Regions from separate parts of the Paenisporosarcina sp. NPDC076907 genome, predicted to be linked through region 2. Evidence: a T-box and tRNA genes for the amino acid it is inferred to sense, from the RefSeq annotation. Region 2 holds a T-box; the other holds one or more tRNA genes.
The links. The T-box of region 2 lies ahead of ileS (isoleucine--tRNA ligase). A T-box ahead of a tRNA ligase gene usually reads a tRNA of that ligase, here a tRNA-Ile.
Positions count from the first base shown of each region.

Region 1 (15,216 bases), on a different contig from region 2:
GAACCATATTGTGCAATCTCAAGCATTTGAATATCTTCTTTATAAAAGAATAAAGTAAACCATTTTAAACCACCATCTGCATCTATCGAATGATTACGTAAATAGTTACAATTTTCTTCGTTCAAAGTAATGGTAAAGGATTTAACAAGACCTTGATCTGCTGAAAGTGCGGAGATTTTGGCCAATTCCTCAATATGCTGCACTTCTGTCTGCCAGCAAAGTATTTCCACAGAGGCATAGTCACTCGTATATGTATCCCACAACTTATCCCAATATGACGTGTCATTAGGAATCGAAGTTTTTGTTGCAGTACTGGTAGTCTTTAAATAAATGCGAATATGTTTCATCTAGTAAACTCCTTGTCGTTTCATCCATTCAGTTAAATCTCTCACTGTCTGTCTATTGATTTTAGAGGGGAAATAATGTGTGTAATCTTTAAAATACCATGTTTCGAATTTTTTGTTTTCTTGAATAAGCGCTTTTTCAAGTCGTAAGGCATGTTCAAATCCGACGTTCCCGTCTTTTCTTCCATGGATAATTAAGATAGAAGCGTCAATCGCATTGATATGTTTGAGTGGTTGACGTTCTTCATATGCATCTGGCACCTTCGTTGGAGTACCGCCAATTACACGTTTCATCATTCTGCGCATATCCTCCCGCTCCTCATAGGTGAGGAAAATATCAGATACACCTGACCAAGTGACCACTGAAGTAATATCTGATCGCAAAATAGCCGTCCACAATGCCATAATTCCTCCACGGGAAAAAGCAAACAAATGAATACGATTCACTGAAATAAACTGTTTTAATACATCTACTCCATTTGTTGCATCAAAACGATCTTCCCCAGCAAATTCATCTTTCCCCTCTCCGCCTCTGTTCCCACGATAGTATGGAGCAAATACGACGAATCCTTGTGTGGCAAACTGAGCAATTCTAGCGGCTCGAACCATACCAATGTTTTGTATACCTCCGCGCAAATAGAGAATCCCATCATAATTGCCCTGTTTTCGAGGCTCCGCGAGTAATCCTTTGATCCTGAATCCACAAGACCAATAAACAATTTCAGTTAATTTAACATGTGGATTTGGACTTGGATATGGAAGAATATGTTCAATCGTTCCGTCTACTTTCATCTAACATCACCTGTTCCAGCATTTTTCTCATTCCGTCATCGGTCATATGAAAACTAAGATTAGTTGCTTTGAAAAATTCCTGTAATGTCATCCATACAGGTCCGTCGGTTTCAAAGCGTTCAAAAGTATTATTAATCGAATCAACTTTTGCACGAAAAACGGCCTTGCAAAAAGGTTTGCCCTCATGCACCATGTATTCGGCAAACCATTTTAAATTCGAGATGCTTGCGCCAGTTTCTTCAAATACTTCCCGTTTCGCTGCTTGTTCTAACGTCTCGTTTGGCTCAACTTTACCACCCGGAAATTCAATCCCTCTTTCGCGATGTTTTGTGAGCAACCACTGGTTTTGTTTATTCGCTAACACGAGTACATGTGTGGTAGGAATTGAGAAGGAATTTTGTTCAAATGATAAGGTAACTTTTAACTCATTCTGATCTACAAAAGAAAACATGCCTACTACACTCCTTTCAAATAGTGTAGCGAAGGCATGCACAGCATTCAACTATAATATGGCATGGTTTCAATCTGTTGTTTTGCTTCTTCGTTTCCGTACTCATGTATCACGGCATATAGCTTTTTCAACCTTAAATCCACCCCATCGTTTTCCGGGTCTAAATGATAAGGAACGTATGGAGTTTGAGCTCGCCAAAACCCTTTCCATTCAAACGATTCTTTTTGATCAAATAATTGATCGAGTACATTTAAGACTTCTGGCTCTGCTTCAATTTCATATTCCCAAGGTGAGTCTTCTGGATGAAAATAGTACCTATGATGAGTAACCGATACATATACTTTTGTCATTTGATTCAACCCCTTTTTCCTAGCATGGCATTATCCAATCAATTCATGCATAAAGTCCGGGGAGAATTGAAAAAAGCAAATTCCCTAAAGGGAATTTGCTGTTCTGCTTATTTGTTTGTATCACCTAAGAATGCGTTCAACATCCATTGGTGTTTCTCAATTGACTGGTACACTGCATTTAAAAGATCTTCTGTCATATCATCTTCATCTTTTGCAGCTTCGTCCATCCCTTTTTTCAGCGATTTCATAATTTTATCGAAATCTTTTACGACAGTCTCAACCATTTGTTTATCACTTTCTTTTCCTGTCGCTTCCGTCACATCAGATAGTTCCAGATGCTCCTTCAACGTCGCAACAGGTTGACCACCTAATGTTAATAAACGCTCTGCAATCTCATCCATATGTAGAGTAGCTTCATTATACAGTTCTTCAAACTTTGCATGTAAAGTAAAGAATTGAGGTCCTTTTACATACCAATGGAAATTATGTAACTTCGCATACATGACTGACCAAGTTGCTACTTGTTTATTAAGTTCTTTGTTTAATGCTGCTGACATAAAAATTTCACACTCCTAAGTTGATTTATAGCCCCGATTACTTTCAATTTACCACTAAGTTCACTACAATAAACATACAGAACGAAGTGGAGTGAAAAAAATGTTATTATTTATGGTCATCATCTCAGTAGTAATGGTCATCGGCATCACAATGATGTTCCTTCTTGCTACAAAAAAAGCGTATACAATTGAACATAAAATCGATCCAATTCCCACTCAATCAAACGAGGATCGAGACTCCAAATGAAATTCCTGGTGATTGGTATTTTCCGTTTTTATCAGAAATTCATTTCCCCTTTGACCCCACCGAGCTGCCGATTTTATCCAACATGCTCCCACTACGGAGTTGAAGCAGTTGAAAAGCATGGTGCCTTTAAAGGTATCTACTTGGCTATTAGCAGAATCCTTCGCTGCCATCCTTTTCACGAAGGTGGATATGACCCTGTTCCAGAAGAATGGCCTTCAAAGAAATGACTTTTAAATGAGTCATTTTTTTTGTGTCCTTTTTCCTTGTCTTTTATAGATGTTTCTTGTATGATAAGAAAGTTCTATATACAAATCGTAATCGTTACTATTTAAAAAGGAGATACACATGAAAAAGTACCTATTATATAGTTTTATCACGTTATTGGTTTTATCTACTGTCGCATGTGGAAAAAACACACCAACGACCGGGGAATCTAAAAATCCCGATGCATTAACTGTTTACACGACCGTTTATCCACTCACTTATTTTACCCAACGCATCGGAGGAAATAACGTTCATGTTGAATCCGTTTATCCAGCAGGATCGAACGAGCATACATTTGATCCAACGCAAAAAGATATGATGGACTTAGCAAATGCAGAATTATTTTTTTATGTAGGTCTTGGTCTTGAAGGGTTTGTCGACAATGCGAGAAAGACATTAGCAAATGAAGAAGTGACAATGGTCGCAACTGCCGATGAAGTGACAGACGAAGAATTGGCTATGAGTAAAGGACATGAGAATGACGGGCACGATGAAGAGCATGAAGAAGGCCATGCAAATGAAGGTGACGGGCACGAAAGTCATGATCATGGTAAAACCGATCCCCACCTTTGGATTTCACCACAGATTAGTATGAAGCTTGCCTCTTCTATTAAAAACTCTCTGATTGAAAAAGACCCGGAGAATGAAGCCACTTATACAAAAAACTATGAAGCTTTAATACTCGAACTTGAACAGCTTGATAAAGATTTCAAAGAAATGGCAGATGCTTCAACTAACAAAACGTTCTTTGTTTCTCATGCAGCGTTTGGCTACTTGGGTGGAACATACGGACTTGAGCAAGTTGCAGTTGCAGGCTTGAATTCGCAGGACGAGCCGTCACAACAAGAGCTCACTGAAATTGTTAAATTAGCTAAAGAAAAAAACATCACTACAATTTTATTTGAACAGAATGTCTCATCCAATTTAACAAAAGTGATACAGAATGAAGTTGGAGCTGATGCAATGACGTTGCATAATTTAGGCGTATTAACGAATGAAGATATCGATAATAAAGAGACATACTTTACCTTAATGGAACAGAATTTAGAGACATTAAAGAAAGCATTGGCCTCTGCGAAGTAAAATAAAAACCACGGAATGTTTTTCATTCCGTGGTTTTACTTATTTAAACAGCTTGTTTCGTACCTCGAACTGCTGAATAATCGATTGATTCCATTCAACCCCTACGCCGGGTGAGCTCGAGAGTTCAATTTTACCTTCACATACATCGATGAGAGGAGTCGCCAAGTCATCTTTCCAAAAGTGTGTCGATGAACTGAAATCCCCAGGGAATGTAACACCTGGCAAAGAAGCAAAAGCCAAATTGAATGCTTTTGATACGCCGAATTCAATCATTCCTCCTACCCAAATTGGCACATCTGCTTGCATGCATTGATGATGAATTCGGAGAGCTGCTGATAGTCCACCAACTCTGCCTTGCTTCATCACAAGTATTTTGCCTGACTTACGTTCAATCATATCTAACGCATCTTCATAACTGGCAATGCTTTCATCCAAGGCAAATGGCGTTTTCATTGTTTTTTGAGCTTCTGCAGAAACCCGATTAAGCTGTTCCGAAAAAGGTTGTTCAATTAGAGCAAAACCACAATCGTCGAAAGCGCGTAAGTAATCAATGGTACTTTCAGTAAATGCACCATTCGCATCGGCGAAAAATAACGTTTGTGGGTATTTTTCGATTAAGGACTTCATGTCTTGCGGATTGGTGTTTTGAGATATTTTGATTTTAATTCGTTTATATCCTTTTTCTACAGCGGCATCGATTTCTTTCTTCATTACACAATCAGTAGCAGCAGCTACGACAACACCGGCTTCGATTGTTTCTTTTACTCCACCGATGACTTGCCAAAGAGGTTTATTTAATTTCTTAGCATATAGATCCCATAATGCATGATTTACAGCCGCTTTTGCCATATGGTTGCCTTTGATAGCCTTTAGTGCTAATTCGAGTTGATCTGGGTGCGAGAAGGATTGATTCAACATGGCTGGAATTATCCATTTTTCTAGTGTGTTCCATGCCGTGTCCACCGTTTCTTCGGTGTACCAGGGAGAAGCAAATGCTACACATTCCCCAACACCAATTGTGCCGTCAGCATCCGTCACTTCAAGAAGGACACTCTCCCTTTCTTCCACTTCCTGCAAGTGAGTAATAAATGAATGTTTTAGAGGCACTTTTACGTGATATAACGTCACTCTTTTGATTTGGATGTTAACCACGCTCTCAGCTCTCTTCTCAGTAATTTATTCGATGCATTTCTCGGCATAACCTGTACATGGTGCAATACTTTCGGCATTTTATAAGGTGCCAATTTATCCTGCAAAAACGCTTGTAATGATTCCAATGAGAGTGCCTCATCACCGACAATAAATGCTACCGGTACTTGTCCCCACTTCTCGTCACTCATTCCACAAACACCCGCTTCACGTATCATGGGATGTTGAAGAATAGCATTTTCCACTTCTGCCGGATAAATGTTTTCACCACCTGAAATAATTAAATCAGAGCGACGATCGACGACATATAAATATCCTTCATCATCAAAATATCCGATATCGCCCGTACGGAGCCATCCGTTTTCCTGAGATGCTGTGGAAGCATTTCTACCGATATAGCCCGGGGTTACATGGCCACCACGGATGCAAATCTCGCCTTCTTCAAAAGGATTTGTCGCTTGATCGATTTCAATAAAACTTAAATACAATGGCTTCCCAGAAGACCCAAGCTTTCTTACCGCATCTTCAGGAGCAAGTGTCGCCGTTTGTGAAGATGTTTCGGTCATCCCGTAGGTTTGCAGAATGGGAATACCACGAGCAATTGCTCTCACTAAATAGGTACTCGGAACAGGACCACCGCCAACAAGCATCGTCAGCAAACGAGACGATACATTAACGTTTCGCTCTTCTAATTCGCGTAAAATCCGTTCTAACATAACTGAGACAACAGACATACGAGTGACCTCTCCGCTTACTAAGTCGTCCACCACGTGGCTTATCTCAAATTTCGAATACAGCCTCACTTCCATTCCATATAAGACCGAGCGAATGAAAATAGATAATCCACTAATGTGAAATACAGGCATGGTGCACAACCACACATCATCTGGTTGAACCCCCATATTGAAGGCGGAGGCAGTCGCATTGGTTGTGTGGTTTTGAACCGTTTGACGAACACCTTTTGGATTACCCGTTGTTCCGGATGTATACATTATGGACATGGTGCGTTCAAGCGGCCATTCGTCTTCTATTTCGAACTTGACGGAAGTTTTCTCAGTTAGTACATCCATGGTAATTGGGGAATGGATAGCCACTCTTTCTTCATAACCACCATCCACTAACAATAAAGACGGTTGAGCATCGTCAATTTGATAGGAAAGCTCTCCATCAGAGAGTCTTTCATTTAATAACACCACTTCACAACCTAATTGCCAACAAGCATGAATAGTCACAATCAACGCTGGTTGTGAGGGTGATAATATGGCGATGCGATCTCCATTCTTGACGCCAAAAGCTTTCAATGAACCCGCTACTTCTAAGGCTTCATCAAAGAGCTGTTGGAAAGTCCATGATTGATGTCCATATGTTAATGCTTTGCGATTGGGCGTCATTTTGACACGCTGTGCTAACCAGTTAGGATACATAAAATTTTGCCACCTTTAGAAAAAGCTGTCCTCATAAAGGACAGCTTGAAAATTGTCATATCAAGGGAAACGAGGGAATTGACCGAAATCAGGTTTACGTTTTTCCTTAAAGGCATCGCGGCCTTCTTTTGCTTCATCAGTTGTGTAGTAAAGAAGTGTTGCATCTCCAGCCATTTGTTGCAGCCCTGCCAAACCATCCGTATCTGCGTTCATTGCCGCTTTCAGGAAACGAAGAGCTGTAGGTGACATAGAAAGCATTTCTTCACACCATTGAACCGTTTCATCTTCCAATTGTGCGTAAGGAACTACTGTATTGACCAAGCCCATATCTAATGCTGCTTGTGCGTCATATTGACGACATAAGTACCAAATTTCACGCGCTTTTTTATGTCCGATAATACGAGCTAAATAACCAGAACCGTAACCTGCGTCAAACGAGCCGACTTTCGGTCCAGTTTGTCCAAATATTGCGTTGTCTGCAGCGATTGTTAAATCACAAACTACATGAAGAACGTGTCCGCCACCGATTGCATAACCTGCTACCATTGCAACAACAGGCTTAGGAATAACGCGAATCAAACGCTGTAAATCCAGAACGTTCAAACGTGGGATTTCATCTTCTCCAACATACCCACCATGTCCACGGACTGATTGGTCACCACCTGAACAGAAAGCTTTTTCGCCTTCACCTGTTAATACGATAACGCCGACTTTTGAATCATCGCGCGCATAAGTAAATGCATCCAATAATTCTTTAACGGTTTTAGGTCGGAAAGCATTTCTTACTTCCGGACGGTTAATTGTGATTTTCGCAATCCCGTTAAAAGTTTCATACTTAATATCTTCATATGTACGTTCTGATACCCATTGACGTGTCATACTCTTCCTCCTCAAGATCTTTCTAATACTTGCTCCATTATTATTGTAGCAAACTGAACGGGATTTTCCACATGAATTGCATGACCCGCTTCTGAAACTTCTAGATGCTGGCTGTTTTGAATCTGTTTTGTCATTTGCTTTCCAATAATCGTGAATTTTTCATCAAGTTCACCCGTGATTATTGTGACAGGGATTTTCAACTCATTCAATCGAAACCAGTAAGAAGGTTGACGACCGGTACCCATTCCTTTCAAACTATTCCAGAGACCTGAAGCAGTTTGTTGCATGCGATCTTCCCTAATGGATTGAAGCTTGATCTCATCCAATTTTTTTTGAGATTGAAATAACGGAATGTCCTGCCAAAAATCGATGAAGGATGAAAGACCTTCACTTTCCAGCTTCATAGCTAATTGATTATCTGCAGCTATTCGGGAAAGTCGGTCGGCTTCTATATCCAAACCTGGCGACGCACTTTCCAATACTAACTTCCGAACATATTCAGGATAACTAAGTGCATAAGCAAGTGCAACTCGCCCCCCCATTGAATAGCCCACGAGTGAAAAACTTGTTATGTTAAGAGTTTGGATAAGCACATGTAGATCCTTTAGTTGTTCGCTCATTTCATATCGTTTGTAATCTTTAGGTGATTCGGTGTTTCCGTGACCTAATAAATCAACCGTAATACAACGGACAGTTTCAGGTAATTGTTCAATAATTGGATGCCATGTTTTCGTGCTGCCAGTAAATCCATGCAAAAAGAGAATGGTTTCCAAAGCGTTTTTATTTTTAATTGAATAACTGACATTCACACCTCGGACTGATGCAACTAGTTGTTCCATTTCAGGTCCAACTCCTCAGTAATCCCGTTCCATAATTGTCGATGTGCCAAAACGTTCTGTTGGCGATTCGTCTTCACTTCAATGATTCGCAAATCTTTTTGTTTTGCTGTCGTTAAAGCATTTATGAACTCATCTTTTGACTCAACTGCAAAGTATTCTGCTTCGTACATGGTCGCTATTGAATCGAAAGACAAGCCGGTTGGTGTACCGAACAGTTTTTCAAAATAAATCTCTTCACTTGATTGAGGCAAATAAGAGAAAATGCCTCCTCCATCATTATTCATCACGACAATGGTGAGGTCCGTCTCATGGAAACGTGAAACCAATAAACCATTGCTGTCGTGAAGGAACGAGATGTCCCCGATTAATAAAGTGGCAGGTCGTTTTCTCGCCTGCTGAATGCCAAGTGCAGTTGAAACAACACCATCAATTCCATTTGTTCCGCGGTTAGCATAAATTGCAATGTCTTTAGTTGTTTGATTGAAGAAAGTATCGACATCCCGAATTGGCATACTGCTACCAGAAATGAGGTCACTCCCATCGGACAAATAATGAAATAGCACTCCGGCTAGTGCGCCTTCGTCGTTTTGCTCTTGAATATATTTCTCGACATGTGTTGTTGCAATTTTATTTGCCTTTGTCCAGTTGATAAGAGCTTCGTTTTCATGAACGTTGCTCAACTCTTTCCAGAACACTTGCGCCACAGAATGAACATGGTGCGTCACCACCCCCAACGAGTCCCTGAACATTGGATCTTCATCGACCGCAACATAAATTTCAGGCTGAACATCTTTTAGAAATAGTGAGAGCGGCTTAGAAACCGGTTGAGCACCAAAACGAATCACTACATCGGGAATAACGGACTGTTTAAAGTTTTCACTTTTCAGTAGTGCATCGTATTGATCAATAAGTAAGTGTAAGCAATCTTCCGGGACACTTGTCCGAAGTTGAGAAAGTGAATCTGCCAATACTGGCCACTGGATGGATTTTGCAAAAGCCCAAAACTCTCTTTTGGCCGTATCTGCAGATAGTTCCCCAACGATGAGAAGTCCCCTTTTAGCGGAAGCAATCGATTGTTCAACAAAGTCGATTGTAGGCTGTGACGCAACAATCGTCCCTGACGTCGATTCTATAAATGAGGAAGGCTCAGGCTGGAAGTCAAAATCAAGCAACAAAGGTTCTCGGAAAGGGATGTTGATATGAACTGGTCCCATTGGTGCTGCCTTAGCATGTGTAATGGCTCTCGCAGTATGACGAACAATAAATGGAATCGTCTCTTGATGTTCGTCTGCTAACGGAAAGTCTACACTCCATTTAACGTGTTTTCCGTATAGTTGAACTTGGTCGATGGCTTGAGGTGCTCCCACTTCCCTAAGTTCGTGTGGACGATCTGCTGTTAAAACAATTAAAGGAATCCTTGCATAGTTTGCTTCCACAATAGAAGGAAAATAGTTAGCAGCTGCCGTTCCAGACGTACACAGTAAAAGCACTGGACTTCGTTTAGCTTTGGCCATTCCTAAAGCAAAAAAACCAGCAGATCGTTCGTCAATTTGCATATATGTGTTGAATTCTTTTGTTTGACTAAAGGCATATGCAAGAGGCGTGGAACGAGAACCTGGACTGATTACGATATCCTGAACGCCTGCTCGAAGAAAAGTTTGGACGATAGCGTGTACATATTCAGTTAAATTTGTACGGTTATCCATTTAATTTACCTCCAAGAGTGCGTAACATCGGTCTAAATTTCACTAATGTCTCCGCATATTCAGAAGTAGGATCCGAATCCGCAACAATTCCTCCACCAGCATATAAATAAGCATTCGTTTTGTTCAATAACGCGGAGCGGATGGCAACAGCGAATTCACCGTTTCCTTCAGCATCAATCCAACCCACAGGTGCGGCATAGTATCCACGATTCATTTGCTCAACCATTCTAATTATAGCCATGGCGTCTCCTCGGGGTTCTCCACCTAAAGCCGGTGTTGGGTGTAAATCTTTTACCAGTTGCAACAGTCCATAACCTTTTTGCAACTTCCCTTCCACTGGTGTATATAAATGCTGAATGTCTCTGATTTTCATCAGTTTAGGGTATTTTGGAACTCTGACTTCGTCACAATATTGATTAAATACTTCCGTAATCATATCTACCACATATTGATGTTCTTCTCTGTTTTTTGAATCCTGCAATAGGTCGTTGCCTAATTGCTGATCTTCGATTGCAGTTTGTCCCCTCTTAACAGAACCCGCTAAACAAGTGGACAGTGCGCGACGATTTTCTACTTTCACCAAGCGTTCAGGCGTTGCTCCAAAAAACAAATTATCTGCAAGCTCTAGCCCAAACAGAAAACTTTCTGGTTGCTCTTTAGACGTATGATACATGGCAGATGGTGAACTCACTTCTTCTGCAAAAGTCAATTCCAATGAACGGGCAATGACAACCTTTTGAGCCTCACCAGCATGAATTAATTTCGTCACATGTGAAACTGCATCCAAATATAATTCCTTGTAGCGTTCATCCATTTGAGTTAATAGCGGTTTTGCATAAGGTTTTAATTCCTTGACCTGCGCTGCATGGATCAGGTCATCCCGTTCTCCACGTAAGCGATCAAATTGAATTTGTGAATCTTTATCACTCGTTATTAAATGGATACTGATGAATACTCTGTCGTCACGTATGACGAGTTGAAAAGAAGGCACAGCAAAGTACGCCGAAGGGAACATATCCCACTCGGAAGATAATTTGTTGGCTGGGTCAAAAGAAAACCCGCCAAACAATATCGGTTGTAAATCATGTTCTTCATTCACGATTTTAGAGCACAGTTCATTCCATTGTTGATCCACTTCAGCGAAGCGATTTTCTTCTGCGGTACTTGTGATGACATGAGCATGTCCAAGTCCGACCAATGTAAATGTTTTTTCTCGGTTCTGCCAGTAAAATCTTTGACCTTTATATGACTCTCCTGCTTCAAAGAAAGCAACAGAGGATAATCCATTCACTTCAATCGTTTCTGTATAAAAATGTACGGCCGAAGACTGATCTTCGACTACATATCCTGTGGATGTCAATGACTTTCGTTTCATCCAGTTTCCCTCCGTAATTAGGACTTCATAAATATATGAGGACCCTTTAATATCCTACCTTCTATCATACCTCTTTATAGACGATTCAGCACTCGTAAAGCAAACAATCTACACAGAATTAGGTGGATGAAGTACAATGAGAGAGGTAAAAAAAGAAGAAGGAGCGGAAACTTTATGTCACACGATTTAAAAGCTGATAGTGGCTGGCGTATTTGGTGGCAATTAACACGGCCTCACACGTTAACTGCATCATTTGTTCCTGTATTTTTAGGTACAATGATTGCCATTTCCTATACAGATATACACTGGCCATTATTCTTTGCTATGCTGTTTGCAAGCATGCTGATCCAAGCAGCTACAAATATGTTCAATGAGTATTATGACTTTGCAAGAGGATTGGATAATGAGAAGTCTGTTGGGATTGGTGGTGCCATCGTTAGAAATGGAGTTCAACCAAAAACAGTTATGCAGCTCGCTTTATTGCTCTATGCAATCTCAATTATTCTAGGGATATACATATGCATCGAAACCACTTGGCTATTAGCAATTGTAGGAGCCGTATCAATGGCGATTGGCTATTTCTACACAGGCGGTCCTTACCCTATTGCATATACGCCTTTTGGGGAATTATTTTCAGGTGTATTTATGGGAATGCTGATTGTTTTAATCGCATTCTATATCCAAACAGGAGAAATTACATCCATTGCTCTGATATTGTCTATTCCAAGTATGTTACTAGTCGCTGCAATTATGCTTTCAAATAATATACGGGATTTAGTGGAAGATAAAGCAGGCGGACGTAAAACAATGGCTTTACTGATTGGACGTAAACGCGCCATCAATGTATTGCTCGGATTGTTCATCGCTTCATATTTATGGATCCTTGCACTGGTTGTCGCAGGAGAAATCACTCCATGGGCACTACTTGTTATTTTGAGCATAAAAAAACCGATACTTGCCATTCAGACATTTAAAGCTCATGAAGATCCGCTCAGAGTGGGTCCTGCCATGAAAGATACCGCACTCACGAATACGATCTTCGGTTTCCTTCTCGGAATCGGTTTGCTGATTGGATATATCTTATAGAAATTGAACAAACCGCATGTGCCTGGACAAAGGCAATGCGGTTTTTTTATGTATTTTCAATATAGAGAAGGTTTCAATTGGCTCGCAGTGTTCGATCGAAAGCATATGGATCTTTACTTTCACAGAAACACCCATTAAACGACAGTATTAGGGTCATTTTGTATATTTCTACAACTTCTAATGAATGGAGCTGTTCTCTTCGCTCGGTATAAAGAATGACTCACCTGTTTTGAGAATGTAGGATTTTCAGACGTCAACCACGTTTTTTCAGACGTGATGCTTCATTTCTCAGACGTCCTCTCCCATTTTTCAGACGTGAGTGCCAAAAAGTCAGACTGAGCTTCCACATATCAAATAACAGCAAGAAAGCCTACAGCTTAATAGCTGCAGGATTAGATTATCATATATCAATTATGGGTAGACATAATATCCTATAATTCGACATTTCTCCATAAAAAAACACGCTATCCCGAAGATAGCGCATCTTTTTAAATGACCCCTACGGGATTCGAACCCGTGTTACCGCCGTGAAAGGGCGGTGTCTTAACCGCTTGACCAAGGGGCCTTATATCTGGCGGAGAAGGAGGGATTTGAACCCTCGCGCCGGTTGCCCGACCTACACCCTTAGCAGGGGCGCCTCTTCAGCCACTTGAGTACTTCCCCAGAAATAATGGCTCCGAAGGTAGGACTCGAACCTACGACCAATCGATTAACAGTCGATTGCTCTACCACTGAGCTACTTCGGAATGGTGGGCCTAAATGGACTCGAACCATCGACCTCACGCTTATCAGGCGTGCGCTCTAACCAGCTGAGCTATAGGCCCACATAAAAAATGGAGCGGGTGAAGAGAATCGAACTCTCATCATCAGCTTGGAAGGCTGAGGTTTTACCACTAAACTACACCCGCAAATATGGTGGCTCAGGACGGAATCGAACCGCCGACACAAGGATTTTCAGTCCTTTGCTCTACCGACTGAGCTACTGAGCCACAATTAAATTGTACTAAGCTGTGAATCTCTTTGCTTATTCCAATTTTTAATACTTTAGAAAAAATGGCGGTCCCGACGGGAATCGAACCCGCGATCTCCTGCGTGACAGGCAGGCATGTTAACCGCTACACCACGGGACCATTTGGTTGCGGGGGCAGGATTTGAACCTGCGACCTTTGGGTTATGAGCCCAACGAGCTACCGTGCTGCTCCACCCCGCGATAATATTATTGTTATAAACATAATTGCTTCAACACTTATTGTGTTATGAACACCTGCATTTAGCGAGTTAATATGTATGTTTATATTTGATAGTCTTACACCACACACTTAGTAAAAATGGAGGAGGTAGAGGGATTCGAACCCCCGCGGGATTTGACTCCCCTGTCGGTTTTCAAGACCGATCCCTTCAGCCAAACTTGGGTATACCTCCGCGATATATAAGTGGTGGACCTTGCAGGACTCGAACCTGCGACCGGACGGTTATGAGCCGTCTGCTCTAACCAACTGAGCTAAAGGTCCTAAAAAATGGCGGCAGAGGGGATCGAACCCCCGACCTCACGGGTATGAACCGTACGCTCTAGCCAGCTGAGCTATGCCGCCAGGATCTTTATAAAATGTTGGTGGAGCCTAGCGGGATCGAACCGCTGACCTCCTGCGTGCAAGGCAGGCGCTCTCCCAGCTGAGCTAAGGCCCCATAAAAGGGATGAAATAAACTGGTCGGGAAGACAGGATTCGAACCTGCGACCCCTTGGTCCCAAACCAAGTGCTCTACCAAGCTGAGCTACTTCCCGAGTCAAAAATTATGGCGCGCCCGAGAGGACTCGAACCTCTAACCGCTTGATTCGTAGTCAAGTACTCTATCCAATTGAGCTACGGGCGCTAAATATGATGTTTTATGAAAAGATGGTGCCGAGGACCGGAATCGAACCGGTACGGTAGTCACCTACCGCAGGATTTTAAGTCCTGTGCGTCTGCCAGTTCCGCCACCCCGGCATTAAAGAAGTTATGGAGCGGAAGACGAGGTTCGAACTCGCGACCCCCACCTTGGCAAGGTGGTGTTCTACCACTGAACTACTTCCGCTTGTATAACATTGTAAAAAATGGTGCGGGTGAAGGGAGTCGAACCCCCACGCCTTGCGGCGCTAGATCCTAAGTCTAGTGCGTCTGCCAGTTCCGCCACACCCGCAACTTAGTATGAAAATGGTGAGCCATGTAGGATTCGAACCTACGACCCTCTGATTAAAAGTCAGATGCTCTACCAACTGAGCTAATGGCTCTAACAATGGTGCCGGCGAAAGGAGTCGAACCCTCGACCTACTGATTACAAGTCAGTTGCTCTACCAACTGAGCTACACCGGCACGGTGTTAAAAAGAATAATGGTGGAGGATGACGGGCTCGAACCGCCGACCCTCTGCTTGTAAGGCAGATGCTCTCCCAGCTGAGCTAATCCTCCGAAATAAATCGCCCAGCGACGTCCTACTCTCACAGGGGGAAACCCCCAACTACCATCGGCGCTAAAGAGCTTAACTTCCGTGTTCGGTATGGGAACGGGTGTGACCTCTTTGCCATTATCACTGGACTGGGTATTCTTTTTTCAGACAAGATTTATTATAACAAGTCTGACGAGATTTACAAGTGTTTTTTATTTTTTTAAAAAAACATTTTTGTTCACTCAAA
Region 1 is NZ_JBNNIX010000002.1:728,322-743,537, forward strand. It holds gene ACQKEV_RS11325 (hypothetical protein) at 1-347, opposite strand, end outside; gene ACQKEV_RS11330 (alpha/beta hydrolase family protein) at 348-1,136, opposite strand; gene ACQKEV_RS11335 (NUDIX domain-containing protein) at 1,114-1,587, opposite strand; gene ACQKEV_RS11340 (transposase) at 1,635-1,937, opposite strand; gene ACQKEV_RS11345 (Dps family protein) at 2,045-2,494, opposite strand; gene ytzI (YtzI protein) at 2,595-2,741, shown strand; gene yidD (membrane protein insertion efficiency factor YidD) at 2,738-2,968, shown strand; gene ACQKEV_RS11360 (metal ABC transporter solute-binding protein, Zn/Mn family) at 3,087-4,088, shown strand; gene menC (o-succinylbenzoate synthase) at 4,128-5,240, opposite strand; gene ACQKEV_RS11370 (o-succinylbenzoate--CoA ligase) at 5,213-6,661, opposite strand; gene menB (1,4-dihydroxy-2-naphthoyl-CoA synthase) at 6,722-7,540, opposite strand; gene menH (2-succinyl-6-hydroxy-2,4-cyclohexadiene-1-carboxylate synthase) at 7,552-8,379, opposite strand; gene menD (2-succinyl-5-enolpyruvyl-6-hydroxy-3-cyclohexene-1-carboxylic-acid synthase) at 8,367-10,085, opposite strand; gene ACQKEV_RS11390 (isochorismate synthase) at 10,078-11,460, opposite strand; gene ACQKEV_RS11395 (1,4-dihydroxy-2-naphthoate polyprenyltransferase) at 11,635-12,546, shown strand; tRNA gene ACQKEV_RS11400 (tRNA-Glu) at 13,040-13,111, opposite strand; tRNA gene ACQKEV_RS11405 (tRNA-Ser) at 13,119-13,209, opposite strand; tRNA gene ACQKEV_RS11410 (tRNA-Asn) at 13,218-13,292, opposite strand; tRNA gene ACQKEV_RS11415 (tRNA-Ile) at 13,294-13,370, opposite strand; tRNA gene ACQKEV_RS11420 (tRNA-Gly) at 13,381-13,454, opposite strand; tRNA gene ACQKEV_RS11425 (tRNA-Phe) at 13,460-13,535, opposite strand; tRNA gene ACQKEV_RS11430 (tRNA-Asp) at 13,601-13,676, opposite strand; tRNA gene ACQKEV_RS11435 (tRNA-Met) at 13,680-13,756, opposite strand; tRNA gene ACQKEV_RS11440 (tRNA-Ser) at 13,876-13,968, opposite strand; tRNA gene ACQKEV_RS11445 (tRNA-Ile) at 13,981-14,057, opposite strand; tRNA gene ACQKEV_RS11450 (tRNA-Met) at 14,065-14,138, opposite strand; tRNA gene ACQKEV_RS11455 (tRNA-Ala) at 14,157-14,232, opposite strand; tRNA gene ACQKEV_RS11460 (tRNA-Pro) at 14,253-14,329, opposite strand; tRNA gene ACQKEV_RS11465 (tRNA-Arg) at 14,342-14,418, opposite strand; tRNA gene ACQKEV_RS11470 (tRNA-Leu) at 14,443-14,531, opposite strand; tRNA gene ACQKEV_RS11475 (tRNA-Gly) at 14,545-14,619, opposite strand; tRNA gene ACQKEV_RS11480 (tRNA-Leu) at 14,640-14,724, opposite strand; tRNA gene ACQKEV_RS11485 (tRNA-Lys) at 14,740-14,815, opposite strand; tRNA gene ACQKEV_RS11490 (tRNA-Thr) at 14,822-14,897, opposite strand; tRNA gene ACQKEV_RS11495 (tRNA-Val) at 14,917-14,992, opposite strand; rRNA gene rrf (5S ribosomal RNA) at 15,003-15,118, opposite strand.
Region 1: it has a tRNA-Ile gene. The T-box ahead of ileS (isoleucine--tRNA ligase) is inferred to sense a tRNA for this amino acid. The anticodon was not compared.

Region 2 (15,675 bases):
GGAGCGAACGCAGGAAGCCATATTGGCAGGACTCAACCATCTTGGTGAAAATCGCCCGGAAGGCTTGTTGGCCAAACAAGCTGAAATTAAAACGCCCGCAATTTGGCATTATATCGGCTCCTTACAAACACGCAAAGTAAAACAAGTAATCAACAGTGTTCAAGTTTTGCACTCATTGGACCGAATGAGTTTAGCGGATGAAATTCAAAAGCGTGCAACTCAAAAGATTGATTGTTTTATTCAAGTTAATGTGTCTGGTGAAGAAGCAAAGCATGGAATTGAGTTGCAGAATGTCCAACCATTCATTGAATCATTAAGTGACCATCATCAAATACGCATCATTGGATTAATGACAATGGCACCAAATACGTCAGATGAAAAAGTCATTCGTTCCGTATTTAAATCCCTCAAGGACATGCAGGTTAATATTGCCAGTAAAGGCTATACTCGTGCACCTTGTACGGAATTATCTATGGGCATGTCTAATGACTTTGAAATCGCGATCGAAGAAGGCGCCACATATGTACGAATCGGTACAGCACTAGTCGGAGATGAAAGTGAGGATCTTACATGAGCATGAAGAATAAATTCAAAAACTTTTTTTACTTAGATGAAGAAGAAGAAATTCCAACAACGAATGAACGCAGAAAAGAATCTCAATCAATGCCTCAACCGACTGTTCGCAAAACGACAAAAGAAAGAAGAGTTGTGCATTCGGAATCGACTTCAACTCCTAACATTGTGAGTCTCCAAAACTTACAGAAATCTTCAAAAGTAATCCTTGTTGAACCACGGGTTTATGCGGAAGCGCAGGATATATCGGAGCATTTAAAAAATAAACGAGCAGTAGTAGTTAATCTACAACGAATAGATAAAGATCAGGGAATACGCATTGTGGATTTTTTAAGTGGAACCGTGTATGCTTTAGGCGGAGATATTCAGCGTATTGGCACCGATATTTTCTTGTGTGCACCTGATACCGTAGAAGTGGCTGGAGCCATTTCCGACTACTTTTATGATGACATACAATAATTGAGGTGTAATTAATTCTTATGGATTTTGTAATCAATTTATTAAATGAAGCAATTGGATTATATTCGATTTTGCTTATTATCTATATTTTTATGTCGTGGGTACCGAGTGTGAAAGAATCGAGTATCGGACGTTTCCTTGAAAGAATATGTGAACCGTATTTAGAGCCTTTCAGACGCTTTATCCCACCTTTTGGTATGATCGATGTATCGCCAATTGTCGCTATTCTAGTATTAAACCTCGCTCGTGGTGGCTTGGAATATTTAAGTAGACTTGTCTAACAGATTGCCTCACTTTCGTGGGGCTTTTTTTGACCATTGAAAGGAAGAGCAAAGATGGAACAAGTTTTGCAACATTTTCGTAAAGATGAACAACCATTTATCGAACAAGTCAGTGGATGGCTGCGAGAGACGCAGGATCGGTATGCCCCAAAGTTGACCGATTTCCTGGATCCAAGACAGCAATTTATTGTGCATGCAATTATTGGTCAGAATGAAGATGTGTTAACTACTGCTTTTGGTGAATTTCCTGAAGCAGAAAGAAAACGGATGCTCATTGCTCCTTCATACTTTACTGCGACTGACGATGATTATGACATTGCGATGTTTTCTATTAAATATCCTTCGAAATTCATCAATATTGAACACCCCGATGTATTAGGTTCCCTTATGTCATTAGGATTGGATCGCTCAAAATTTGGAGATATCCGAGTGGATGACAATCAAATTGAATTTGCAGTTGCTTCGGAAGTTGCCGATTTTGTACGGATGCATCTTACTTCCATTGGTAAGGCAAAAGTTCATTTGGAAGAACTGCAGCCTGACCATGCCTATTTAGAAAACAGGGACGTGTGGGTCGAAGAGACACATACAGTAAGTTCAATGCGAATTGATACAATCATCGCTTCTCTTTTTAATGTCTCCAGACAAAAAGCATCGATGCTTGTCCATGGTGGTAAAGTAAAGGTGAACTGGACTGTGCGCGAACAACCATCATTCGAATTGCATGAATCTGATTTGCTTTCGATCAGGGGCTATGGGAGAATACGAATTGGAATGATTGAAGGACGTACAAAGAAAGACAAAATACGACTTCAAATAGGGCGAATTGAACAAAATTCGTGAATTATATTCAAGAAAATTCGAATTATTGATGTCATCATCGACAATGAACGGTATAATAGTTGGAAACGATGTAAGTTAGTAAAGGGGAGATTTTTGAAATGCCGCTATCACCACTAGATATTCATAACAAAGAGTTTGGTCGTGGGTTCCGAGGCTATAACGAAGATGAGGTCAACGAATTTTTGGACCAAGTGATTAAAGATTTCGAACTTCTAATCAAAGATAAAAAAGAATTGGAAGAGAAATTGAAGTCGTCAAGTGAGCGAGTTGGCCATTTCACAACTATCGAAATGACACTTCAGAAGTCAATCGTGGTTGCACAAGAAGCTGCAGAAGAAGTACGCCGAAACTCTCAAAAAGAAGCAAAGTTAATCGTTAAAGAAGCTGAGAAAAATGCGGACCGTATCGTAAATGAAGCATTGACGAAAGCTCGCCGCATTGCCCTTGAGATTGAAGATTTGAAAAAGCAATCAAAAGTTTTCCGTAACCGTTTTAAAATGTTGGTCGAAGCTCAGCTTGATTTAATCAACACTGATGATTGGGATCACTTGATGCAATATGAAGTGGACACGACTCAGCTTGAAAGAATGGATTCAAAAGAAGACTAATCACAGCTTGACGATTATGGAATCATTCCCTATAATATCTACATATTATAAGAAATGCGAAGAACGTCTCTATAGCAGATGTTTCTAGCCAGACATAGTGAAACTGTAAACAATACTTTATACTAATACGCTGAAAGAGACAGTAGTTTGAAAGCACAGAAAAGCGATTCGGGGATGGTGGAAGCCCGAACAGGCGGCAATCAAATGAAAATCACTCTTGAGTAAAATCACTGAACTTGATTTTGTAAGTGATTTCGGATTCACACCGTTAACGTGATCTAAGCTGGCAACTTCTTCATGTTGCAATTAGGGTGGTACCGCGAGTTATAACTTCTCGTCCCTTCATTGGGATGAGGAGTTTTTTTGTTTGGTTTAAAATGGTTGGATTTTCCTGAGAATAGGAAGATTTGAATGGTCAGTCCCCCAAGCAATGCGCTTGTATATTAAGAGGAGGTTTTTTAAAATGGAATACAAAAATACTTTATTGATGCCTAAAACGGAATTCCCAATGCGCGGTGGCTTACCTACACGGGAACCGGCGATGCAAGAAAATTGGAATGAAATGAAACTCTATGAAAAAGTTTTGGAGCGTACTAAAGGGCGCCCAAGTTTCATTTTACATGATGGCCCTCCATATGCGAACGGCGATATTCACATGGGTCATGCTATGAACAAAGTGCTAAAAGACATGATTGTACGTCAAAAATCTATGACGGGTTATTATGCACCGTATGTTCCAGGTTGGGATACTCATGGTTTGCCGATTGAGCAAGCTTTAACGAATAAAGGTGTCAATCGCAAAGAAATGACGGTAGCGGAATTCCGGAACTTATGTGAAACATATGCTTATGAACAAATTGACCGTCAACGTGAACAATTTAAACGCCTTGGTGTACAAGGTGATTGGGAAAATCCATATGTGACATTGAAACCAGCATATGAATCCCGTCAAATTGAAGTTTTTGGTGAAATGGCACGTAAAGGCTATATCTATAAAGGGTTAAAACCAGTTTATTGGTCTCCATCAAGTGAGTCTGCGCTTGCTGAAGCTGAAATCGAGTATCAGGATAAAAAATCTCCATCTATCTATGTGAGTTTTGAAGTGACAGATGGTAAAGGCGTAGTTGCTGAAGGAACTAAAATTATTATCTGGACGACTACACCTTGGACAATTCCAGCTAATCTTGGAATTTCAGTAAATCCTGAATTCGACTATGTAATTGTAGAAGTTGCATCAACGCGTTACCTTTTAGCAAAAGCACTACTGGAGAATGTGGCAACTACTCTTGAATGGGATTCTTATGAGATTGTTCAGACACTAAAAGGTGAACAAATGGATCGCATGGTAGCGAAACACCCTTTATATGACCGTGATTCGCTTGTAATGCTCGGGGACCATGTAACTGACGAGGGTGGTACTGGATGTGTCCATACAGCTCCAGGGCATGGGGAAGATGACTTCCAAGTAGGTAAAGCTTATGGACTTGAAGTGCTTTCACCAGTGGATGACCGTGGTGTATTAACAGCTGAAGCACCTGGCTTCGAAGGATTATTTTATGATAAAGCCAATAAAGTCATCACAGAAGCTTTGGATGCTGCTGGTGCTTTAGAAAAACTAACATTCTTCACACATTCTGCACCTCATGACTGGCGTACGAAAAAACCGGTTATTTTCCGTGCAACAGCTCAATGGTTCGCTTCTGTTGAAGCATTCCGCGACGAATTATTAACCGCAATTAAGAATACATCCTTCACACCTGCATGGGGTGAGACTCGTCTCTTCAACATGGTCCGTGACCGTGGAGACTGGTGTATTTCCCGCCAACGTGTATGGGGTGTTCCAATCCCTGTCTTCTATGCGGAAGATGGAGAACCAATTTTAACGGAAGAAACGATTGCCCATGTTTCAAAATTGTTCCGTGAACACGGTTCGACAGTGTGGTTTGAACGTGAAGCGAAAGACTTGCTTCCAGAAGGATTCACACATCCGAATAGTCCAAACGGCCGCTTCTCTAAAGAAACGGATATTATGGATGTTTGGTTTGATTCAGGATCTTCTCACCAAGCTGTACTTGATGAGCGTGAAGACCTTTCGTATCCAGCTGACTTATACTTGGAAGGATCGGATCAATACCGTGGATGGTTCAATTCCTCGTTAACAACAAGTGTTGCTATCAGTGGTCACGCTCCATACAAAGGATTGTTAAGCCATGGTTTCACACTTGATGGTGAAGGACGTAAGATGAGTAAGTCTATTGGAAATGTCATCGATCCTGCGAAAGTCATGAATCAACTAGGTGCTGACATTCTTCGTCTATGGGTAGCATCTGTCGATTACACAGCAGACGTTCGAGTAACGGACTCAAATTTCAAGCAAGTTGCTGAAGTTTACCGTAAAATTCGCAATACGTTCCGTTTCCTTCATGGAAATGTATCGGACTTCAATCCACAGACCGATCGTGTTGCTTTCGAAGATTTACGTGAAGTAGATCAGTACATGTTCATGAAACTGCAAGATTTGATTGAAACTGTTCGCAAAGCTTATGACAAGTATGACTTCCCAAGTGTTTATCATGCTGTCAACAATTTTGTATCATCTGATTTGAGCTCATTCTACTTGGATATTGCAAAAGATGTTGTTTATATCGAAGGAGTGGACAATTCACATCGTCGTGCGATGCAAACAGTCATGTACGATACATTGATTGGATTATTGAAACTGACAACACCAATTCTACCGCATACGACGGATGAGCTATGGGTCTTCCTGACACATGAAACGGAAGAAAGTGTGCAGCTGACTGACTTCCCTGAAGCGGTATCACATGAAGTGTTTGCAAGTTTACGTACGAAGTATCAACAATTAATGCTAGTACGTGACGACGTGTTAAAAGCATTGGAAGAAGCACGTAATGCAAAAGTCATCGGGAAGTCACTAGAAGCAAAAGTTACGCTTTATGTGAAGAAAGAACTTGTAGAAGCATTTGATGCAAGCAAAGTGGATTTTGCACAATTCTTCATCGTGTCGGACTTTACATTAGCGGGTGCAAAAGAAGAAGCACCAGCGGAGGCTTTAAATCTTGAAGTGTCATCTGTTGTCGTTACAAAAGCACAAGGTGAAAAATGTGAACGATGCTGGACAATTTCTTCCAAAGTGGGAGAAAATGAAAAACATCCGACATTATGTCCACGATGTGCAGATGTAGTAGAAAAATATTACGTATAAAAGATCGGGAAACTGGCTTTGATTATTGCCAGACTAAGTATTCCTGCATGTGAAAGAGCTGTCCTTTTTGGGCAGCTCTTTCTGTCCGTTCATGTTATGTGGTAAACTAGCTAAGATACTTGCGTAACGGAGGAACATTCGTGTACATTTTTTATTTAGTAGCAATTGCCGTTGTGGCGATTGATCAATGGACAAAATGGTTGGTTGTAAAAAATATGGAACTAGGCGAACGGATTGTCTTAATGGATCCGACGTTTGCATTACTTTCCCATCGGAATCGTGGAGCAGCGTGGGGAATGTTAGAAGGACAGATGTGGCTATTTACGATCGTCACGATCATCGTGGTCATTGGTATTTTGTATTACTTTCATAAAGAAGCAAAAGGAAAGCCATACTTTCAATTAAGTTTGATGCTTTTACTTGGTGGTGCGATTGGGAATTTTATAGATCGTTTGTTCCGCGGTGAAGTTGTGGATTTTGCGGACGTTCTTATTCCAGTCATAAATTATGATTTTCCGATTTTTAACGTTGCAGATGCAGCATTAACCATTGGGGTCGTCATGCTCATCATCGTATTATTTTTAGAAGAAAAAGCAGAAAAAGCTGCAAAGAGAAAAGGTGAATAGATGGAAGATTTTACGTATAAAATTTCAGAGCAACAAAAAGGTGAACGTATCGACAAAGCATTAGCAACACTTGAAGCAGATTGGTCACGTAGTCAAATTCAAATATGGTTAAAAGATGGAGCCGTATTAGTCAACGGTGAAACTGCTAAATCTAACTACAAAGTGAAAGCTAATGATGTTATTAATGTCACAGTACCGGATGTTGAAATTTTGGATATCCAAGCAGAAGATTTAAATCTTGAAATCGTTTATGAAGATGAAGACGTTCTAGTGGTAAACAAACCACGCGGAATGGTCGTTCATCCAGCCCCTGGACATACTTCAGGAACACTTGTAAACGGCTTGATGCACCAGGTAAAAGATTTATCCGGTATTAATGGTGTAATGCGTCCAGGTATCGTACACCGTATCGATAAAGACACTTCTGGCTTATTAATGGTTGCAAAGAATGATAAAGCGCATGAATCTTTAGTGGATCAGTTAGTGAAAAAGACGGTTACCCGTAAATATACAGCTTTAGTTCATGGTCATATTCCGCATGATAAAGGTACCGTCGATGCGCCGATTGGCCGTGATGCACGCGATCGTCAAAGCATGGCAGTTATTGATAAAGGAAAACATGCCGTCACGCATTTCCGTGTTATGGAACGTTTCGGCAGCTTCACATTGGTGGAATGTCGACTGGAAACAGGACGTACACATCAAATTCGTGTGCATATGAAATACATCGGTTACCCTCTTGCAGGTGACCCGAAATATGGACCGAAAAAAACAATCGAGTTTGACGGACAAGCGTTACATGCAGGCGTTCTCGGGTTCATTCACCCACGTACAGAAGAGTACTTGGAATTTGAAGCGCCATTACCTGCTGAGTTCCAGGCTTTGCTTGAAGAAATGAAAACGACTGTTGACACCAAGGAAAAGTAAATCTATACTAGTTTAAAGTATAGGACGGTAGTTAAAGTTCATACGTCTTTTCATTCATTAACACAAATCAAAATTTAATAGAACACCTTTAAAAACAGTCCAGAGAGGCTGAGAAGGTAACAGTGAACGTATAAGAACACATGCTGTGTGTTATTCATACGCCTAATTTTCTGCATTCACACCCTCTCATCCATCTTTGGACGAGAGGGTTTTTATTTGGGGAAAAAGGAGAGAAATCGAAGATGGTCGAAAAAGCGAATATTTTGGATGAACAAGCCATTAACCGTGCTTTGACACGGATCGCTCATGAAATTATTGAACGCAACAAAGGAATTGAGAATTGTATTCTTGTAGGGATCAAAACAAGAGGAGCTTATTTAGCGAATCGCCTGGCTGCCAAAATTGAAAAAATTGAAGGTAAGTCAATCAAAGCCGGCGAGCTGGATATTACATTGTATCGAGACGACCTATCCATGAAAACGGCAAACAAAGAACCTCTTGTGCAACAAGTGGATATCCAACATGTTGTGACCGACCAGAAAGTCATTTTGGTAGATGATGTTTTGTATACAGGGCGCACAGTAAGAGCCGCAATGGATGCGGTAATGGATTTGGGAAGACCATCACAAATTCAATTAGCAGTCTTGATTGATCGAGGTCATCGCGAATTACCCGTACGAGCGGACTATGTCGGAAAAAATATTCCGACCGCAAGCCTGGAACGAATTGTTGTACGTATGCAAGAAACAGATCATGAAGACAGTGTAACAATTCACGAGTAGACGAATGGGGAGAATGAGATGACAAATACACAAACAGTTTTGGACATACATGACAGACCTTCAACGGGCAAGTTAGCAACGCTAAGTATTCAACATATGTTTGCCATGTTTGGGGCAACAATACTGGTGCCACAATTGGTCGGCTTAAGTCCGGCAATTGCATTGTTAACAAGTGGGATCGCGACGCTGATCTTTATGTTCGTAACGAAATTCCAAGTTCCCGCTTATCTAGGTTCTTCATTTGCTTTCATATTGCCGATTCAAATGGCAACGAAAGAAGGCGGTATCGGCAGTGCTATGATTGGCAGTCTGTTCGTCGCAATCGTCTACTTTATCGTTTCGCTGATTATCTGGAAAACAGGCTATAAATGGATTATGAAAATATTACCGCCGATTGTAGTGGCACCTGTCATCATCGTAATTGGGTTGGCTTTATCACCAGTCGCAATCGATATGGCGATGAATATCGACCCTGACTTAGACGGAATAAAAGAATACAGCATGCTGCATTTCTCAGCAGCCTTAGTGACATTAGCAGCAGCAGTTGTGGCAACGTTATTCTTCAGAGGAATCATCAGCTTAATGCCGGTTCTGATTGGAATTATCGTAGGATATGTGTACTCATTGATAATCGGAATCGTCAATTTCAATCCAGTAAAAAAAGCGGATTGGATATCAGTTCCTGACTTCCTGATTCCTGGTGTGCATTATGAATTTGTCATTACGCCGACCTTACTTTGGCTGATGGTTCCCATCGCAATCGTAACGATTTCCGAGCATATCGGTCATCAATTGGTCTTAGGAAAAATCGTTAACCGCAATTACATAAAAGATCCAGGACTTCATCGTTCATTATTAGGTGACGGCCTTGGAACTTTCATCAGTGGTCTGTTGGGTGGACCACCAAAAACAACTTACGGTGAAAACATCGGAGTGCTAGCAATTACCCGAGTATATAGTGTCTATGTCATTGGGGGTGCTGCAGTACTTGCCATCGCCTTCTCGTTCTTTGGCAAAGTCATGGCACTCATTGCAACGATTCCAAATGCAGTGCTGGGTGGAATTTCGATTTTACTCTTCGGGATCATTGCGTCATCAGGTCTACGCATGCTGGTAGATAACAACATTGATTTTGGAGACAAGCGTAACTTAGTCATTTCATCGATTATCCTGGTAATCGGAATCGGTGGGGCGAAACTACACTTCATGGATACGTTTGAAGTTGGTGGCATGGCTTTAGCTGCCATAGTCGGTGTTCTACTAAACTTGGTCCTACCTGGTAGACCGCAAGAAGCTATTGATTCATTGGAAGACAAATCAAATACTGAATCCTTTTAATACCTAGTCCAGAGAGGCAGGAAAAGGGAAACCGACTGGTAGAGTTCCGTGACATCATGGATCTTTGCTTGAAGGTACCCCTTAAGCCTCTCAACACTTGTTGAGAGGCTTTCTTTTAACCAAAAGAAAGTGGGAGGCTGTAAAGTGAAGCATCTATTGAGCATGAAAGACCTACAAGAAAAGGACATACAAACGATATTAAGTCGTGCATCACACTTTCAACAGCAAGCATCAGCTAATTTGATTAAACCATATACGGTAGCAAATTTATTTTTCGAACCGAGTACACGAACAAAAATGAGTTTTGAGATGGCCGAGCGGAAACTTGGACTGAACGTACTTCCATTTGAAGCAGGAACATCGAGCACTCTAAAAGGTGAAACTTTGTACGACACAGTAAAAACTTTGGAAGCTATCGGGGTGGATGCTGTTGTTATAAGGCATGAACAAGATGGTTTTTATGAAGAATTATTAGCCGGAGTGAACGTCGCAATCATCAATGGTGGAGACGGTTCGGGTCAGCATCCAACTCAATGTTTACTCGATCTATATACCATCCTACAAGAGTTTGGAAAGTTTGAAGGGCTGAAAATTGCAATCGTTGGGGATATCGCACATAGCCGGGTAGCCAAATCAAATGCAGAAGCGCTGACAAGATTAGGTGCACATGTCACATTCCTTTGTCCACCTGAGTGGCAAGGCGACTATGAAGCAGTAAATACTTGGGACGACATACTGCCGACTGCTGATGTGATTATGCTTTTACGAGTGCAACATGAGCGGCATGAATCAACAACTGACTTTACGAAAGAAAGCTACCATGAGACATACGGTTTAACAAACAAACGCTATGAAGAATTGAAACCGACAGCTATCATCTTGCACCCAGCGCCTGTTAATCGGGACGTGGAAATAGCAAACGAGCTGGTGGAAAGTGAAAAATCACGTATATTCAAGCAAATGCACAACGGTGTGTTCGTACGCATGGCCATACTGGAATCCGTTTTGAAAGGGAGATCATGATGAAAAAATTCATACAAAACATTCAATTGCTTAATGACAATCATGAATTGATGGAGGGATCCATCCTGATCGACAATGGACGCATTATCGAAGTAAATCCGAAAACAACACCTGAAGCGGATGAAATTATCGACGGCAACGGACATTTTGTTTCCGCAGGGTTCATCGATGTCCATGTTCATTTGCGTGAGCCAGGTGGCGAGCAAAAAGAAACGATTCAAACCGGTACACATGCTGCGGCAAAAGGTGGATACACAACCATCTGTGCAATGCCGAATACAAGACCTGTTCCGGATACGGTTGAAAATCTATCTCATGTCAATAGTTTAATAGAAGAAAACGCGTTAATTCGAGTACTCCCTTATGCTTCTATAACCATTCGCGAAGCTGGTAAAGAACGAACAAATCTGGCTGCATTGAAAGAGCATGGTGCCTTTGCCTTTACGGATGACGGGGTTGGTGTTCAGCAGGCTGGCATGATGTATGAAGCAATGAAAGATGCAGCAAAGTTGAATATGCCGATAGTTGCTCATTGTGAAGACAATACACTTATCTACGCGGGCGTCATGCACGAAGGTGTGAAAAATAAAGAACTGGGTCTGAAAGGCATTCCATCCATTGCAGAGTCTGTGCATATTGCGAGAGATGTATTGCTCGCTGAAGCTGCTGGTGCGCACTATCACGTGTGTCACGTTAGCACCAAAGAATCTGTGCGAGTAATCAGAGATGCCAAAAAGGCAGGAATACGGGTTACAGCTGAAGTCAGTCCTCACCACTTGTTGTTATGTGAAGACGATATTCCAGGAAATGACGCAATCTGGAAAATGAATCCGCCACTTCGCGCAAAAGAAGATTTACAAGCCTTAATTGAGGGACTGGAAGATGGGACACTGGATTTCATCGCTACGGACCATGCCCCTCATACAGCTGATGAAAAAGGGAACGGAATGGAACAGGCACCGTTTGGAATCGTTGGTTTGGAAACGGCTTTTCCCTTGCTGCATACTCATTTTGTGAAAAGTGGAAAATGGACATTAGCGCAATTGATAGACTGGATGACGAGAAAGCCGGCTGATGTTTTCGGACTGCCTTATGGTCGCTTGCATATGGGCGAATCAGCAGACTTAGTATTTATTGATTTGGCGAAAGAACAGAATATAAATACTGCAACGTTTGTATCAAAAGGAAAAAATACACCGTTCCAAGATTGGGCATGCACCGGTTGGCCGGTCATGACGATGTTTGAAGGCAATGTTATTTGGCAGGAGGAGAAATGATGATGAAAAGAAGCCTCATTTTAGAAACTGGAGATGTGTTTAATGGAACAGCATTCGGTAGTTTGAATGCCAGTGAAGGAGAAGTCGTATTCACAACGGGTATGACAGGCTACCAGGAAACGCTATCGGATCCATCTTACTGCGGTCAAATCGTAACGATGACTTATCCATTGATCGGCAATTACGGTATTAATCGGGACGATTTTGAATCAATTGAACCGGCAATTAAAGGGATGGTTGTGCGAGAACTAGCGAACACACCATCAAACTTCCGAAGTGATGCGACACTCAATGACTTATTCGTTTTGAAAAACATTCCCGGTATTGAAGGAGTGGACACACGTAAACTGACACGAATTATTCGCGAATACGGTTCCGTAAAAGGCCACATCAGTGAAGCGGGTTCAGATATCCAAGTGGAAGAAGTAGTTGCACAGTTAAAAATGACGACATTCCCAACGGATCAAGTCAAACAAGTGTCAACCAAACGTCCTTATCCTAGTCCAGGACGCGGAAAACGTGTGGTGCTTGTAGATTTCGGAATGAAACACGGCATCTTGCGTGAACTGAATAAACGGGATTGTGATGTGGTGGTGGTACCTTACAACACAACTGCTGAAGAAATCATGGCGATTTATCCAGACGGCATCATGCTATCAAATGGACCTGGAGATCCAAAAGATGTGCCGGAAGCAATCGAGATGTTACAGAACCTAATTGGCAAAATTCCGATATTCGGCATTTGTCTTGGTCATCAACTTTTTGCCCTGGCAAGTGGCGGAGACACGTTTAAATTGAAGTTCGGTCACCGAGGAGCCAATCACCCGGTAAAAGATTTGGAATCCGGCAAAACGGAAATGACTTCCCAGAACCATGGCTATGCAGTAGACCCAGAATCATTAACAGGTACACGTTTGAAAGTTACGCATACGGCTTTAAATGATGGCACAGTGGAAGGCTTAAAACATTTGGATGCTGCAGCATTCACAGTGCAATATCATCCTGAAGCCTCACCTGGACCAGAAGATTCAAATCACTTATTTGATCGCTTTATCGAGTTAATGAACGCCAACGTGAAAGGGGAAAAAATACATGCCTAAACGTAAAGATATAGAAACCATTCTCGTCATCGGATCCGGTCCGATTGTTATTGGACAAGCAGCTGAATTTGACTACGCTGGTACACAAGCATGTCTGGCTTTAAAAGAAGAAGGCTATCGTGTCATTCTGATTAATTCAAATCCAGCGACCATCATGACGGATACTGAAATTGCAGACAAAGTTTATATCGAACCGATCACATTGGATTTTGTTAGCCGTATTTTACGAAAAGAACGTCCGGATGCCCTTCTGCCAACATTGGGCGGACAAACAGGCTTGAATATGGCGATTGAATTGGACGAATCAGGGATTCTTCAAGAATTGAACATTGAAATTTTGGGAACAAAATTAGAAGCAATCCATAAAGCGGAAGATCGTGATTTATTCAGAACATTAATGAACGAATTGAACGAACCCGTTCCACAAAGTGACATCTTCCATAACATGCAAGAAGCCCAAGCATTCGTTGAAAGAATCGGTTACCCTGTCATCGTCCGTCCTGCATTTACCCTGGGTGGAACAGGTGGGGGGATTTGCCACAACGATGAAGAACTTCTTGAAACGGTGACGAGTGGTTTGAAATATAGTCCTGTTACACAGTGTCTTCTTGAAAAATCAATCGCTGGATTCAAGGAAATAGAATACGAGGTGATGAGAGACTCCAATGACAATGCCATCGTGGTCTGTAATATGGAGAACATTGATCCGGTAGGTATTCATACAGGAGATTCGATCGTCGTTGCGCCTAGTCAGACGTTATCAGACCGTGAGTATCAAATGTTGCGTAATGTCTCCTTGAAAATTATCCGTGCCTTGAAAATCGAAGGGGGCTGTAACGTTCAGTTAGCACTGGATCCATACAGCTTTAACTACTATATTATCGAAGTGAATCCAAGGGTTAGTCGCTCATCTGCTCTGGCGTCTAAAGCGACAGGTTACCCAATTGCCAAACTGGCTGCTAAAATCGCAGTTGGTTTGACACTGGACGAAATGATGAATCCCGTTACCGGCAAAACGTATGCATGTTTTGAACCTGCGCTCGATTATGTCGTTACTAAAATTCCGCGCTGGCCTTTTGATAAATTCGAATCAGCTAAACGAAATTTAGGTACACAAATGAAAGCAACTGGAGAAGTTATGGCGATGGGTAGAACATTCGAAGAATCCATCCTAAAAGCTGTGCGTTCTCTTGAAACTGGCCAATTCCATTTAGATCTGAAAAATGCGGATGCCCTGTCAGACGAATGGATTGAAAAACGTATCCGACGTGCAGGTGATGAGCGCTTGTTCTTCATTGGAGAAGCATTAAGACGTGGAGTGACGATTGACACTATACATGAGTGGAGCCAAATCGATTTATTCTTCCTCAATAAATTCCAAAATATCGTGAAGTATGAAGAAGTGGTTTCTGAACATCCATTTGATTTCGACGTAGCGAAAAAAGCAAAACGTATGGGCTTTGCAGATGCAACGTTAGCGACTTTATGGAATAGCGATGAATTGACCATCTACAACTGGAGAAAAGAACAAAACTTGATTCCAGTGTTTAAAATGGTGGATACATGTGCGGCAGAATTCGAATCGGAAACACCTTATTTCTACGGAACATATGAAGATGAAAATGAATCAATCAGAACAGAAAAAGAAAGTGTCATTGTGCTAGGTTCAGGCCCAATTCGAATCGGGCAAGGAGTAGAGTTTGACTATGCCACTGTGCATTCCGTCTGGGCAATTAAAGAAGCAGGCTATGAAGCAATCATTATCAATAGCAATCCAGAAACAGTTTCAACGGACTTCTCCATATCGGACAAGCTCTACTTTGAACCATTGACGATTGAAGATGTCATGCACATTGTGGATCTGGAACAACCTAAAGGGGTGGTCGTACAGTTCGGAGGACAAACGGCCATCAATTTAGCGGATAAGCTGCAGGAACGTGGTGTTCAAATCCTGGGAACTTCTTTGGAAGATCTGGACCGTGCAGAAAATCGTGATAAATTTGAACGTGCACTACATGAAATCGGTATCCCTCAACCAATGGGTAAGACGGCTGTTTCAGCCGGACAAGCAGTGGCAATCGGTAACGAAATCGGCTACCCGGTATTAGTCCGTCCATCATACGTCTTAGGCGGACGTGCTATGCAAATTGTTTACAATCAAGAAGAACTAGCTCACTACATGGAACATGCGGTGCAGGCAAGTCCGGAGCATCCGGTACTGGTCGACCGTTACTTAACAGGTACGGAAATTGAAGTCGATGCCATCTCTGACGGAGAAAATGTATGCATTCCAGGAATTATGGAACATATCGAACGAGCGGGTGTTCACTCGGGTGACTCGATTGCAGTCTATCCACCACAAAACTTAACCTGCGAACAAGTGGATACACTCGTAGATTATACGACACGCCTTGCAAAAGGTCTGAACATCATTGGTTTGCTGAATATCCAATATGTCATCTCTAAAGGCGAAGTTTATGTGATTGAAGTGAATCCACGTTCAAGCCGTACAGTTCCTTTCTTAAGCAAGATCACGAATATTCCAATGGCTAAAATTGCGACAAAAGCAATTTTAGGACAGTCTCTACCATCTCAAGGCATTGAAAACGGAC
Region 2 is NZ_JBNNIX010000001.1:1,293,835-1,309,509, forward strand. It holds gene ACQKEV_RS06280 (YggS family pyridoxal phosphate-dependent enzyme) at 1-574, shown strand, start outside; gene ACQKEV_RS06285 (cell division protein SepF) at 571-1,032, shown strand; gene ACQKEV_RS06290 (YggT family protein) at 1,053-1,313, shown strand; gene ACQKEV_RS06295 (RNA-binding protein) at 1,368-2,156, shown strand; gene ACQKEV_RS06300 (DivIVA domain-containing protein) at 2,255-2,764, shown strand; T-box leader at 2,886-3,109, shown strand; gene ileS (isoleucine--tRNA ligase) at 3,228-5,990, shown strand; gene lspA (signal peptidase II) at 6,131-6,616, shown strand; gene ACQKEV_RS06315 (RluA family pseudouridine synthase) at 6,617-7,543, shown strand; gene pyrR (bifunctional pyr operon transcriptional regulator/uracil phosphoribosyltransferase PyrR) at 7,786-8,325, shown strand; gene ACQKEV_RS06325 (uracil-xanthine permease family protein) at 8,344-9,663, shown strand; gene ACQKEV_RS06330 (aspartate carbamoyltransferase catalytic subunit) at 9,808-10,686, shown strand; gene ACQKEV_RS06335 (dihydroorotase) at 10,686-11,963, shown strand; gene ACQKEV_RS06340 (carbamoyl phosphate synthase small subunit) at 11,963-13,063, shown strand; gene carB (carbamoyl-phosphate synthase large subunit) at 13,056-15,675, shown strand, end outside.